4 regions of the Vibrio pomeroyi genome follow, and region 2 is predicted to be linked to each of the others. Evidence: predicted binding sites of a transcription regulator. Region 2 holds the regulator's gene; each other region holds the start of a gene.
The links. Region 2 encodes PurR, which represses purine synthesis genes. Its sites were predicted from a motif close to TNANGNAAACGTTTNCNTNA; they were not measured.
Positions count from the first base shown of each region.

Region 1: the regulator PurR is predicted to act here: its motif matches at 1,381-1,400, upstream of OCV12_RS09805 (phosphoribosylaminoimidazolesuccinocarboxamide synthase).
Region 3: the regulator PurR is predicted to act here: its motif matches at 1,816-1,835, upstream of purM (phosphoribosylformylglycinamidine cyclo-ligase).
Region 4: the regulator PurR is predicted to act here: its motif matches at 1,869-1,888, upstream of OCV12_RS12615 (NCS2 family permease).

Region 1 covers NZ_AP025506.1:2,238,643-2,241,845, reverse strand. The annotation lists gene OCV12_RS09810 (transporter) at 1-54, shown strand, start outside; gene OCV12_RS09805 (phosphoribosylaminoimidazolesuccinocarboxamide synthase) at 179-1,282, opposite strand; gene OCV12_RS09800 (SulA-like leucine-rich domain-containing protein) at 1,520-1,927, opposite strand; gene OCV12_RS09795 (hypothetical protein) at 2,297-2,485, opposite strand; gene OCV12_RS09790 (J domain-containing protein) at 2,651-3,203, opposite strand, start outside.
Region 2 covers NZ_AP025506.1:2,430,899-2,434,101, reverse strand. The annotation lists gene OCV12_RS10635 (TfoX/Sxy family DNA transformation protein) at 74-664, opposite strand; cyclic di-GMP riboswitch class I at 792-877, opposite strand; gene purR (HTH-type transcriptional repressor PurR) at 1,048-2,052, opposite strand; gene torD (molecular chaperone TorD) at 2,367-3,014, opposite strand.
Region 3 covers NZ_AP025506.1:2,780,911-2,784,113, forward strand. The annotation lists gene OCV12_RS12120 (uracil-xanthine permease family protein) at 1-961, shown strand, start outside; gene upp (uracil phosphoribosyltransferase) at 1,103-1,729, opposite strand; gene purM (phosphoribosylformylglycinamidine cyclo-ligase) at 1,899-2,939, shown strand.
Region 4 covers NZ_AP025506.1:2,884,156-2,887,358, reverse strand. The annotation lists gene OCV12_RS12620 (aminoacyl-histidine dipeptidase) at 1-844, opposite strand, end outside; gene OCV12_RS12615 (NCS2 family permease) at 1,909-3,198, shown strand.

The sequences.
Region 1 (3,203 bases), 190 kb from region 2:
AGTCATTTAGTGATTGCAGGTAATACTGGAGAAGAGTTTACTATCAAGCTGTAATTTCTCAGTATTGCTTAGAGCTTACAGATCTGGATACAGATAAAAGCGTATCAGAAACGTACATGTAGAAAGGGCCTCAGTATTGAGGCCCTTTTTGTATTTTGGTGGTGCTACAGATTTGGTCTTAATCGATCAGTCCGTAGTCTGCACGTAATACGTCGATGATCTCTTGCTTCGGATTGTCGCTCAATACAATCTCAGCACCTGTGATTTTCGCTGCGATATCAAGGTAAGTGCGAGAAAGCGACATTAATGCGTCCAAAGGAAGTTCATTATCACGCGCTAATGCTTCGCGCTCTGGCATACGTTCTTTGTTCAACAGAATGTCTGCATCAGGGAAGTAGTTAAGCAAGAACTGACGGAAACCCTCTTTCGAGTTTTCAACGATGTTGCCATTGTCGTATTCCTGAGTATCCCAAATACGAGATGAATCTGGAGTACCGACTTCGTCCATGTAGATTAGCTTCTCTTTGCCTTGAGCATCGTTCACGTAACCAAACTCAAACTTGGTATCAACGAAGGTTTGGTCTACTTTCGCCAGTGCTTGGCTGATCACGTTGAAGCCTTCTTTTAGTAGCTTTTCGTAATGCGCGATGTCACTTGCTTGAGTAAAGTTGAACGCTGCAAAGTTATCTTCGATGTTGTTACGTGTGATGTTCACATCGTCAGCTTCTGGTACACCAGGAATGCCTTTCAGAATCCCTTTAGTAGAAGGCGTGATGAGTAGCTCAGGCAGCTTCTTGTCTTTCTCTAGGCCTTCAGGCATCTCAATACCGCAGAATTCACGTTCGCCGTTCGCGTACGCACGCCACATAGAACCTGTAATGTATTGACGACAAATCGCTTCAATCATTACTGGGCGAGCTTTTTGTACAATCCATACGAATGGATGAGGGATATCAAGGATATGACTGTCAGCAAGGCCGTTGTCTTTAAACAATTTGAACCAGTGGTTAGAGATAGCATTCAGAGCCGCTCCCTTACCTGGAACACCTTTAAGATTACCTTCACCGCGCCAGATACAATCAAACGCAGAGATACGATCACTGATCACCATGATAGCTAGAGGCGCATCGGGTGCTACGTCGTAGCCTTTCTCTTTAATTAGTCGTTGGCTATCTTCTTCAGTTAACCAGTAGACTGAGCGAACCTTGCCACTGTGGACAGGTTTGTCAGTACGGATTGGTAGGTCATCATTTACGGCAAGAACTTGATCAGCAAGGCTCATTTAGACATTCCTATCTTTTATCAAACGTCATACAGAGAAGTGCGGTGTGCACATGATTAGACGGGCATTATACCCAATCTACTGTTTGCTTCCAGAGAAAAAGCAAACGATTGCTAAATCTATTCATCAAATAAAAACCCCCGCCTAACCATCCGCTGAAAAATTGGTGAATTGTAGGGCAGGGGAAGGCAGTATGTTTGGACTATATTACTGAACTATCTAGCAGAGCTATGTTGCTTAGTGAATGCGCTCTGAATTTGCATCCATAAAGAAGACTTCACATTGAAAGCGCATTCCTAATGTTCTTAGGTATTGCTGGCTGAACTGATCAATCGATGCGCTCGCAACAATCGCACTCGCATTTTTTGAACGGATGGCTTTCTCAACCGTTTCAACTTCCGTCATCTGGTGAGAGGCTTTCATGTGAATAATGCGGTCGCAGCACACGTTGTGTTGCTTAAGCTGCTTAGCCGATGGTCTTGGTGTTTGCGCTGTAAACAGCAACCACTGATGTTGATTGGACAGCAACGCCATTCTTGCGAACAACGCTTCCTCGTTTGAATTTTTGCTTTTACGAGAAACTGATGTAAATGCGCAGTGAACTAGCGGGCTAGAGTGTTGGGCTTTAACGTGTGCTTGAATCATTTTGCTGTCCTTATATACATGCTGTATGTGTATACAGTAGTTTTTGTTGCTTATAAGATCAAGCGTTTTTTGTGGGATTATTGGACGATTTTGCACAGGTAAGGGGATGGTTTTAACTTAAGTAATTGAAATTATTGTCTAAATTAAATTCGAATGAATTTGTTGTTTTGTCTCATAAGTTGAAGAAATGTGAGCTTTATACAGGTGTACACAGTGGTTTTTACAGAAAAGTACTGTATACACCTGTATAGAAGATAAGAAGATAAGAAGATAAGAAGATAAGAAGATAAGAAGATAAGAAGATAAGAAGATAAATCCCAGATACAAAAAAAGCGCCTTGGGCGCTTTCTTATATTTCAACGGTGTAACTTATCTCAGTGTTGCTTGGGAGAGTTTTGCTCTCATTTCCATTTCACCAATATTGAACTGGCGAACATCAATGGTTGCAATATCATTGCACTCTTTACATGCATGATGACACTTACCATCTAGGTAGTCGTGTTTTTTTACTAGGCTTGGCTTTTTGCACCAATCACAAACGCCTTCTATTGTGAACATATTCTCTCCTCACCTGTATATGTCAGGTGTATTTTCGGCGCAAATTATGACACAAGTAAGACCCATTAGTTAATAGTTTGTTACCCGTTTTTGAGAAGGTGATCGATTGCAACACCAATAAAATCGATATCTCCGTGAATTGGAAAGCCAAAGGTGTGTGCTTGTTTACGATTTTGTAACACTTTGTAAAATGGTTTTTAGCGCATTGTTCAAACGTTTCATTTCTTCGTCACATCCATGACCATCAGGATGATAAATTTTCGAGAGTTGTTTGTATCGAACTTTGATGCTTTTTTGGTCAGGGATTGAACTCGGTGTGTACCCAAAAAGAGCACAAGCCACTTGTAATTGATTTAGGCTTTTGCTGTTTTTCTGCTTCTTCAATTCGTGATAAATGGTTTGAAGCTGACGCTTTTGCTGCTTAATGGTGAAATCCTTCGAGCTAAGCTGCGCTTCAAGCGTCTGTTGTTGCTGATTCAATTCGCCAGACTTGAGCACCTGTCTCTTTCGCGAGATCACCAGAGTCGCGCTGATACTCACGATCGCAATCAGTAAGGCCAACGCAGCACCAATCATATAGTCAGAGCTGGTTAGGTTAGAACTGGAGAGGTTAGAGCGTGTCGCTGGGTCAGATAGCATTTGGTCAGATTGAATTTGGCTAGATTGCACTTGCTGAGGTAACCCCTGACTGCTGTCTATTTCAGAGTCGATGCTGTCA
Region 2 (3,203 bases):
TTAACTTTCAACAGATATAAAAAAAGCCGCAAAAAATGCGGCTTAGTTATATAAGTAGTTTGAACTGACAAAGTTAATTGACGCGATTGATAAGCTCTTCACGACGCTGCTGCGGTATAACAGACCAATGTGTTCCATTGATCGCACCTTCTAGCGCCCACAGTAATTCAATACTGACAGAGGACGCATGCGATTCCTTGATGGCGTTAAAGGCGTTTACAGAGCCAGATTCATATAAACGTTCAACGGAATCGATTCCTGCTTTTTTCAACATACGCTCAGTGGCGAGTCGAAGATTCGGCAGATCTTTGAGTCGAGTTGGCTTAGCAGAAGACTGTTCAGCTTTTTCTTCTTTAGCAAAACCCAGAGACGTTGTTGCGAGTTCCAAGATTTTCTCTTGGTCTTGCCACAGGCCTTCAGGCAAAGCGAAATATTTAGTAACGACAGGGAAACCACGTTTTTTGTAGACGTACGGTTGAAACCCTTGTTGTTCGAATTGCTTCGTTGTGCATTTGTCTGCCCGTATATGCAACTGGTCATTAACAACCAGAGCAAACATAGTGTCATCAGCAAAAAGACCGAATCCACCAAACATTGAGCGTGACTTAATTTTTCCTAGGGGCTCAAATAACTTCATTGAGTCCTTTAGTATCGGTTTATCCATGTTATTTATCTCGGTGTATTTGAACTACGCCACCAAATAAGCAGGTCCGAGAGATTAGCAAAATGTTGCAATTAAATTGTCAATAGGCTGTAAATTACTAAATTGTCAGTAGTTACTGCATTTTGCCATCGGTAACCCCGCTACCATACCAACGAGTGGTTTAGGCCGGAAGCTTTGCGTCCCACTTTTTCAAGTGGTTTGCCCTGTGCGTGACTGATTGAATAGAATAAAGTTTTTGTTGAATGAGGCTCACACTTGTTATTTCAAAATGTGACATTGCTTCAATTAATGATCTTTCTGTTGTGCATATAGGTTCATTATAGTTGTTGATAAAAAAAGCGCACCCAAAGGTGCGCTTAATGAAATAAAACTCGTTTTATCAATTAATTTAACGTTTTAACTGTACTTCGTTCAACAATCTCAGGGTGCATTTCGAAGACACGCTTCTCGTGATCTTTATCTTTTATACGTTCTAATAAAATCTCGAATGCATTCTTACCAACACGACGTTTAGGTTGGTGAACCGTTGTTAACGGTGGAGAGAAGTACTCAGCTAGTTCGATGTTGTCGTAACCAATGACTGAAATATCTTCAGGGATACGAATGCCTTTTTCTTGCAATCGGCTCATTAAGCCCAGCGCCATTGTATCGTTGAAACAGAATACTGCTGTTGGGCGATCTTTCATGTCAACGATTTGCTCTGCAGCAAGAACAGCAGTATCACACTCGAAGTTACCTTCAATGATCATGTTGTCATCGGCAGTAATCTTAGCTTCATTGAGTGCGCGTTTGTAGCCTGCGATACGTTCTACACAGGCCGCTTTGTCTAAGTGGCCACTTAAACAAGCAATCTTAGAGTGACCGCGCTCAATAAGGTATTTGGTTGCTAGGTAGCCACCTTCTTCAGAGTTATCGATGATCTTGTCAGCTTGAGAACTCTCTGGGCCCCAGTCCATAATCACTTTAGGGATGTCAGCGTGACGATCTAACATCTCTCTTAGTTCTTCAGTTAGGTCTGAACACATAACTAAGATGCCATCTACACGTTTCTCTGCAAGCATTCGAATGTAGTCACGTTGCTTCTCATAGATACCACCCGTGTTACACAGAATCAAAGTGTAACCTTGACGGTAGCAGTAGCTCTCAACACCATCGATAACTTCAGAGAAGAATAGGTTGGTTGATTGAGTAACAAGCATGCCGATAGTGCGTGTTGTATTGCACTTCAAACTACGAGCAACCGCGCTTGGTGCATAGTTCAGTTCATCTACGGCTTTGTTTACTTTTTCTTGAGTCGCTTCTGCAACAAAACGTGTTTTGTTGATTACGTGAGAAACGGTTGTTGTTGATACGCCGGCTAAGCGAGCGACATCTTTTATAGTGGCCATGGTTTTATCCTATTAGAAGCTACTTTCCCAAAGTACGGAATGAAGTAGCCGTTAAGCTACCTAACTAAGAGCTTAAATTTGTAGGGCTCTTTGGGTACTAAAGTGCTAAAAAACAAAAAACCGCTATGAGCGGCTTGTCTTAACACCGAAATGCTCTGAACTTTAATAAGCATAGCATTTCGTGAATGTTTCATATTTTATCGTTTGCGGTCACAATTTTAGACTGACTAGAAATTACTCGCAATAAAATTCACCCAGAAATCCGGGTGAATTGTCACATTCTACTGAATTTATTTACTTAGTCGCCCAATAAGCTATTCACCGGCTAAATATTGAGTGTCCAATTGACAGAATGCGAGTAGCAGAGATGAGACTGAAGCGTAGAAACCGAATTCATCAACGTCATGACATTTAACGTTGAATTTTGGTACCCAAGTTAGGAGTTGTTGCTCGATAAACTGTTGTTGAACAGCAAATGATTTCTCTAGCTCTTCTTCAAGCTCTGTTTCGTTAGAACGGATGATCAAGTTACCAAGGAAATCGAGTTCGATAGCAATGTGGTCTGCTGGCTCTTTCAGGTCTTGGTTAACCACTAAATTGTGTTTAGCCATGATCTCTTCCATCTCTTTTGCAGGCTTATCGTTTAATAGGCCAGTCTCACCGATGTACATAGAAGCGTATGGAAGGGCACCATGTTTATCCGTCTTTAAGAAAAGGTCACAAAAGTCAGCAGACAGTTCTAGCTGAGCGTCTTCACGTGTTTGCAGACGATTTAGCGCATCAACTAAGCTATCAATCGCAGGCTTTAGTGTTTCATTTTCACCTAAACCAGTTAGGAAAGAACGAATCTCAACAGAGTGGTAGTGATCGAGTTCTTCTTGAGTGAGCTCTTTGGCGAATAAGCTTGATAGCCACCAGTAGATTTCTGCTCTTTGCTCGTTGAACGCTTTCGTATCTTTCATTTCTTGGATCCTGATTTAGTCTTGCGGCGTTTGCATACTCAATATCGTCAAGTGATTTGGGATATAAACACCAAGGCTGAATAACAAGGTTATTTGCGAAACGCAAAGTTACTCGTTAGTAGTAATGCCTATATTGAATTGCGATGGGCGATAAATAGCAAGGTTTAAGATTGTCTTGTATCAAAAAAG
Region 3 (3,203 bases), 350 kb from region 2:
ATTGATTAAAGTAAGAGGCGTTGGCTTCATTCATAAGCTACTTCCACCCGTCGTCGTTGGCCCTGTAATCATGGTTATCGGTTTAGGTCTAGCGCCTGTTGCGGTAAACATGGCACTTGGTAAAACTGGCGATGGTGCGGTTCAGCTTGTTGATGCAGACGCAGCACTGTGGATCTCTTCGATTTCACTGCTAGTAACGATTGTCATCAGTGTATTCTCGAAAGGCTTCCTAAAACTACTGCCTATCTTTGGTGGTATTGTTGCAGGTTACATCACCAGCCTGGTATACGGCGCGGTAGACTTCACACCAGTAGCTCAAGCGTCTTGGTTGGCATTGCCAAACTTCACAGCACCTGAGTTCAACATCAACGCTATCTTCTTCATGGTATTTGTTGCGATTGCACCAGCCGTTGAGCACGTTGGTGACATGCTTGCGATTTCTAACGTAACAGGCAAAGACTACCTTAAAAAGCCAGGCTTACACCGCACTATCACAGGTGACGGTGTGGCAACAATCGCAGCTTCTATGCTGGGCGCTCCGCCAAACACTACTTACAGTGAAGTAACTGGCGCAGTAATGCTGACGAAAGCATTCAATCCAGTGATCATGACTTGGGCTGCTGTTACTGCCATCGTTCTTGCATTGGTTGGTAAGCTAGGCGCACTACTTCAAACGATTCCGGTTCCAGTAATGGGCGGCATCATGATTCTGCTGTTTGGCTCTATCGCAACCGTTGGTCTTAACACGCTAATCAAGAACAACGTTGACCTGCACAAATCACGTAACCTTGTGATTGTGGGCATTACTTTAGTCTTTGGTATTGGCGGCATGGCCTTTGGTATCGGTGACTTCAGCCTACAGGGCGTAAGCTTGTGCGGTATCGTAGCGATTCTACTTAACCTAGCGCTTCCAGAAGAACTAGGTGACAACACTGTGGTAGACAAAGCTCAAATCGATTAATCTTGCGGTAAGGCTAGATTCAAAAAAATCACAAACCAACAAGATCAAAAAAGGGAGAGCATCGAATGCTCTCCCTTTTTATTAATACGGTTAATTCAGCGAGTTAAGAAACGGTTTAGAGTCGCTTAAGCTGAAACCGAATTACTTAGTACCGAAGATCTTATCACCAGCATCGCCAAGACCAGGAACAATGTAGCCCTTGTCGTTTAGCTTCTCATCGATTGCAGCAGTGTAAAGCTCAACGTCTGGGTGCGCTTTTTCTAGAGCAGCGATACCTTCAGGAGCAGCAACAAGCACAAGAATCTTAAAGTGCTTACAACCTTTCTCTTTCATCAGGTCGATAGTCGCGATCATAGAACCACCTGTCGCAAGCATTGGGTCTACCACTAGAGCAATACGCTCGTCGATGTTAGATGCAAGCTTGTTGAAGTATGGTACTGGCTCAAGCGTTTCTTCGTCACGGTAGATACCAACAACACTGATACGTGCACTTGGGATGTGCTCAAGAACGCCGTCCATCATGCCTAGACCAGCACGTAGGATTGGCACTACAGTTACTTTTTTACCTTTAATTTGGTCAACTTCAACTGGACCGTTCCAACCGTTAATAGTTACACGCTCAGTTTCAAAGTCTGATGTCGCTTCGTATGTTAGAAGGCTACCCACTTCTGTCGCTAGCTCACGAAAACGCTTAGTGCTAATCTCACCTTCACGCATCAGGCCAATTTTATGTTTTACTAGCGGGTGTTTCACTTCAACAACTTTCATTTCCAACTCCGGCAATATTTAAACAAACCTGTAGATTATACACGAACTTTGTGGTTATTTCAGAATCTTTATTCTAATAAAAAAAACCACGCAAACGTTTGCTCTTCGTAATCAAGCCCTGTTAGAATAGCGCCGTTTTCACATCCAACTTAAGTTCGAGGACTATCCCGTGAGTGGTAATACTTCTTCTCTAAGCTACAAAGACGCTGGTGTTGATATCGACGCAGGTAATGCACTAGTAGACCGTATTAAAGGTGCTGTTAAACGCACTCGTCGCCCTGAAGTAATGGGCGGTATTGGTGGCTTTGGCGCCCTATGTGAACTTCCAACGAAATATAAAGAGCCGGTACTTGTTTCAGGTACTGATGGTGTTGGTACTAAACTTCGCCTTGCTTTGGATCTGAAAAAACACGACACCATTGGTATCGATCTAGTGGCAATGTGTGTGAACGACCTAATCGTTCAAGGTGGTGAGCCGCTATTCTTCCTAGATTACTACGCAACAGGTAAGCTAGATGTAGATACAGCAGCAGACGTTGTTTCTGGTATCGCTGAAGGTTGTGTTCAAGCTGGTTGTGCACTAATCGGCGGTGAAACGGCTGAAATGCCAGGCATGTACGAAGGCGACGACTACGACGTAGCTGGCTTCTGTGTTGGTGTTGTAGAAAAAGCTGACATCATCGACGGTACTAAAGTAGCTGCAGGCGACGCACTTATCGCTGTTGGCTCAAGCGGTCCACACTCAAACGGTTACTCTTTGATTCGTAAAGTTCTAGAAGTTTCCGGTGCTGATAAGAACGAAGAACTAGAAGGTCGCACTATCGGTGAACACCTACTAGAACCAACTAAGATTTACATCAAATCAGCACTTAAGATGATTGCTGAGCATGACATTCATGCTATCTCGCACATCACAGGTGGTGGTTTCTGGGAAAACATCCCACGCGTACTTCCTGAAGGTACTAAAGCAGTGATTGATGGTAAGAGCTGGGAATGGCCTGCTGTCTTCAGCTGGCTACAAGAGAAAGGTAACGTGGAAACATTCGAAATGTACCGCACTTTCAACTGTGGTGTTGGCCTAGTTGTTGCTCTACCTAAAGATCAAGCAGACGCTGCTGTTGAACTACTGAAAGCTGAAGGCGAAAACGCTTGGGTTATCGGTGAGATCGCAAACGCTGAAGCGGGCGAAGAGCAAGTTGAAATCAAATAAGTGATACGTTCACTTACTTAGTTAATCAATGGGGACCTAATGGTCCTCATTTTGCTATTTGGCCCGCAAAAAACCTTAGTTTATGTAGGTAATATAGATACCAATTGTAGTAAATAACTGGTCATCCTAGCTTGTTAAAACGCTCGATCACGTCGTTAGAAATTTTGATTGTAGGATAACTACTTATCTAAAATTTCTTCCTTGTTCTCAAGCCTTTTTCCTGCACTATTTATGAGCACTTACTTACTGTGATTGGTATAAACT
Region 4 (3,203 bases), 450 kb from region 2:
AAGCCAGTTTCTCTTGGTTTGCAGCAGGTACAGCAACTGTTACGAAGCCTTCACGAGGAATCGCGTTACGAAGGCTACCACCTTTGAATTCTACAATGCGTAGGTCTAGCTCTTTCGCGTGACCCGCTAAGAAGCGAGCAAGCAGTTTGTTCGCGTTTGCACGACCAGTGTGGATGTCACAACCAGAGTGACCGCCTTTAAGGCCTTTTAGCGTTAGCTTGCGTGTTACGAAGTCAGCAGGAATTGCGTTACGTGCCACATCAAATGTCATTGCGCCGTCGATACCGCCAGCACAACCCATGTACACTTCGCCTTCTTGCTCAGAATCGGTGTTAAGAAGGATGTCACCTTCTAACCAACCCGCTTCAAGACCGAAAGCACCTGTCATGCCTGCTTCTTCGTCTACTGTTAGTAGAACTTCGATAGGGCCGTGCTTGATTTCGTTTGAAGCCAGAACTGCCAAACAAGAAGCCATGCCCATGCCGTTATCAGCGCCAAGCGTTGTGCCTTTTGCTGTAACCCACTCACCATCAATGTATGGTTGGATTGGATCTTTAGCGAAGTCATGAACGGTGTCTTCGTTCTTTTGTGGAACCATATCGATGTGAGCTTGTAGCACCACACCTTTTTTGTTTTCCATACCCGGCGTTGCTGGCTTCTTGATGAATACGTTGCCCGTTGGGTCACGACGTACATCTAGGCCTTGCTCTGTTGCCCAAGCAATAATGTATTGAGCAAGCTCTTCTTCATGCTTTGAAGGGTGTGGGATTGAGCAAATCTTATCGAAGAACTGCCAAATAGGGGCAGGGGATAATTTACTGATCTCAGAATGGAATTCAGACACGGATGACTCCTTTTTTATTTGATAACCATATATTTAGGATTTTTATAGGTAAAAACTTAGAACAAAAATCTAAAATATGGGTCTGTTTTGATGGCAACAGCATACCACTAGAGTGTTTTGACGAGTAGCGCTTCTAAACCTGAAATGCCTCAAATTTTGAACGCCATCTTGTTCATTTGATCTTGAATAAGTGTATTGATGCTTATAAATGGTGCAAGCAAACGTTTGTTTAAGTCTATTTTGTAATTTAATTACGAAATTAAGTTTGCAAAATAACCACAAATGGCAAAAAGTGTGACCTGTAGCAAAAAATACTTGTAATCTTTTTTCTTTGAGGTATATTAATAACCAACTTCTGAAGTGAAGAGTAAATGCTCAAAGGATGAGTCCGTTTTATCGCCTCCAAGGAACCGAGAAATCAAATTCGTTTTTTATTGATTTATTAAGGTGATAGTTATGAAAGGTTTACCATCTGCAATGTTCTGGCTTAACAGCTCTGTTTACACTAGCAACTTTGCATACCCTACAAGCTTCGGTTACTAATACCGTAAGCATGTAACTCGAACAGTTTTGTTCACCCCTATATATTGGAATTCTTTTACAGCCCTTTTGGTTGACAGATTCTACCGCCACTCAGTTTTGAGTGGCGTTTTTTTTGCCTGCTACTTTTCCACACCGCTTTATCTTGTCATTTTCCCTGCTGTTCTGCGTGGTTGTTTTTTAAACGCCAAAATATCAATTTGCGCCTTATTACTGATCCTGTTGAAAAATACACAACTCTTGTGGGTTTGAGTTCAGAATTTAATGGCTAGATTCTCTATCAAAATAACCGATGGTCGAAAAAGTAACCAAGATTTTTTATTGGGCTGAATGGCTTTAATTGACTGTTTATTATGGTTATTTATTGGGGATCACTTCGCTTTTAATCGCTTTGTTTCATACGGCATTCTGATAAATATCGATTAGAGCCTTAATTCTATCTGGAATTTGTTATTTGATAACTTTATAATCCACAGCCAATCGATTACGCAACCGTTTACTTTTTACCCTTATAGGATTCGATAATGTTCGAAAAGCTATTCAAACTCAGTGAAAACGGCACCAATGTGCGCACTGAAATCATCGCAGGTCTAACAACCTTCCTAACAATGGCTTACATCATTTTTGTAAACCCAATGATTCTAGCTGATGCTGGTATGGACCATGGCGCTGTATTTGTAGCAACCTGTTTAGCGGCTGCTATTGGCTGTTTCATCATGGGCTTTGTTGCTAACTACCCAATCGCTCAAGCACCAGGTATGGGTTTGAACGCATTCTTTACCTACGCAGTAGTTATGGGTATGGGTTATACGTGGCAAGTTGCTCTGGCAGCGGTTTTCGTATCAGGCGTAATTTTCATTTTCTTAAGTATCTTTAAGATCCGTGAATGGATTATCAACTCGATTCCTATGTCTCTACGTGTTGGTATCTCTGCGGGTATCGGTCTTTTCCTAGCGTTTATTGCACTGAGCAATGCTGGCGTCGTTGTTTCTAACCCAGCAACTAAAGTATCTCTGGGCGATATTACGGCGATTGCTCCTATCCTAGGTTCATTAGGCTTCTTCCTTACTATTGCTCTTGTTCACCGTGGTGTGAAAGGCGCAGTAATGATTGCTATTCTAGCGATCACAGCTCTTGGTATTATTATTGGTGACGTTCAATACGGCGGCATCATGTCTACACCACCAAGCCTAGCTCCTACGTTCATGCAGCTTGATTTCTCTGCTGTATTTGAAATCGGTATGATTTCAGTAGTATTCGCATTCTTGTTCGTCGATTTGTTCGATACAGCGGGTACGCTAGTGGGTGTTGCAACGAAAGCAAACCTAATCAAAGAAGACGGTAAACTACCTCGTCTAAACAAAGCACTGCTTGCTGACTCTACAGCAACGTCTATTGGTGCATTGCTAGGTACATCAAACACGACTTCTTATGTAGAGAGTGTTGCCGGTGTCGCTGAAGGTGGTCGTACAGGTCTAACAGCGGTTGTTGTTGGTATCTTATTCCTATTGGCTCTTTTCTTCTCGCCACTTGCAGGTATGATTCCGGCTTACGCAACATCAGGCGCGCTTTTCTATGTAGCAATTCTGATGATGTCTGGCCTAGTTGGCATTGATTGGCGTGATCTTACGGAAGCTGCACCAGTCGTGGTAACATGTCTGCTAATGCCGCTGACGTACTCTATCGCTGAGGGTATCTCACTAGGTTTCATCGCTTACGCTGCAATTAAGCTGCTAAGTGGTAAAGGTCGCGACGTTTCGCCTGCTGTGTGGGTAATGTCGGCTATCTTTATTCTTAAATACATTTTCGCTTAATCGTC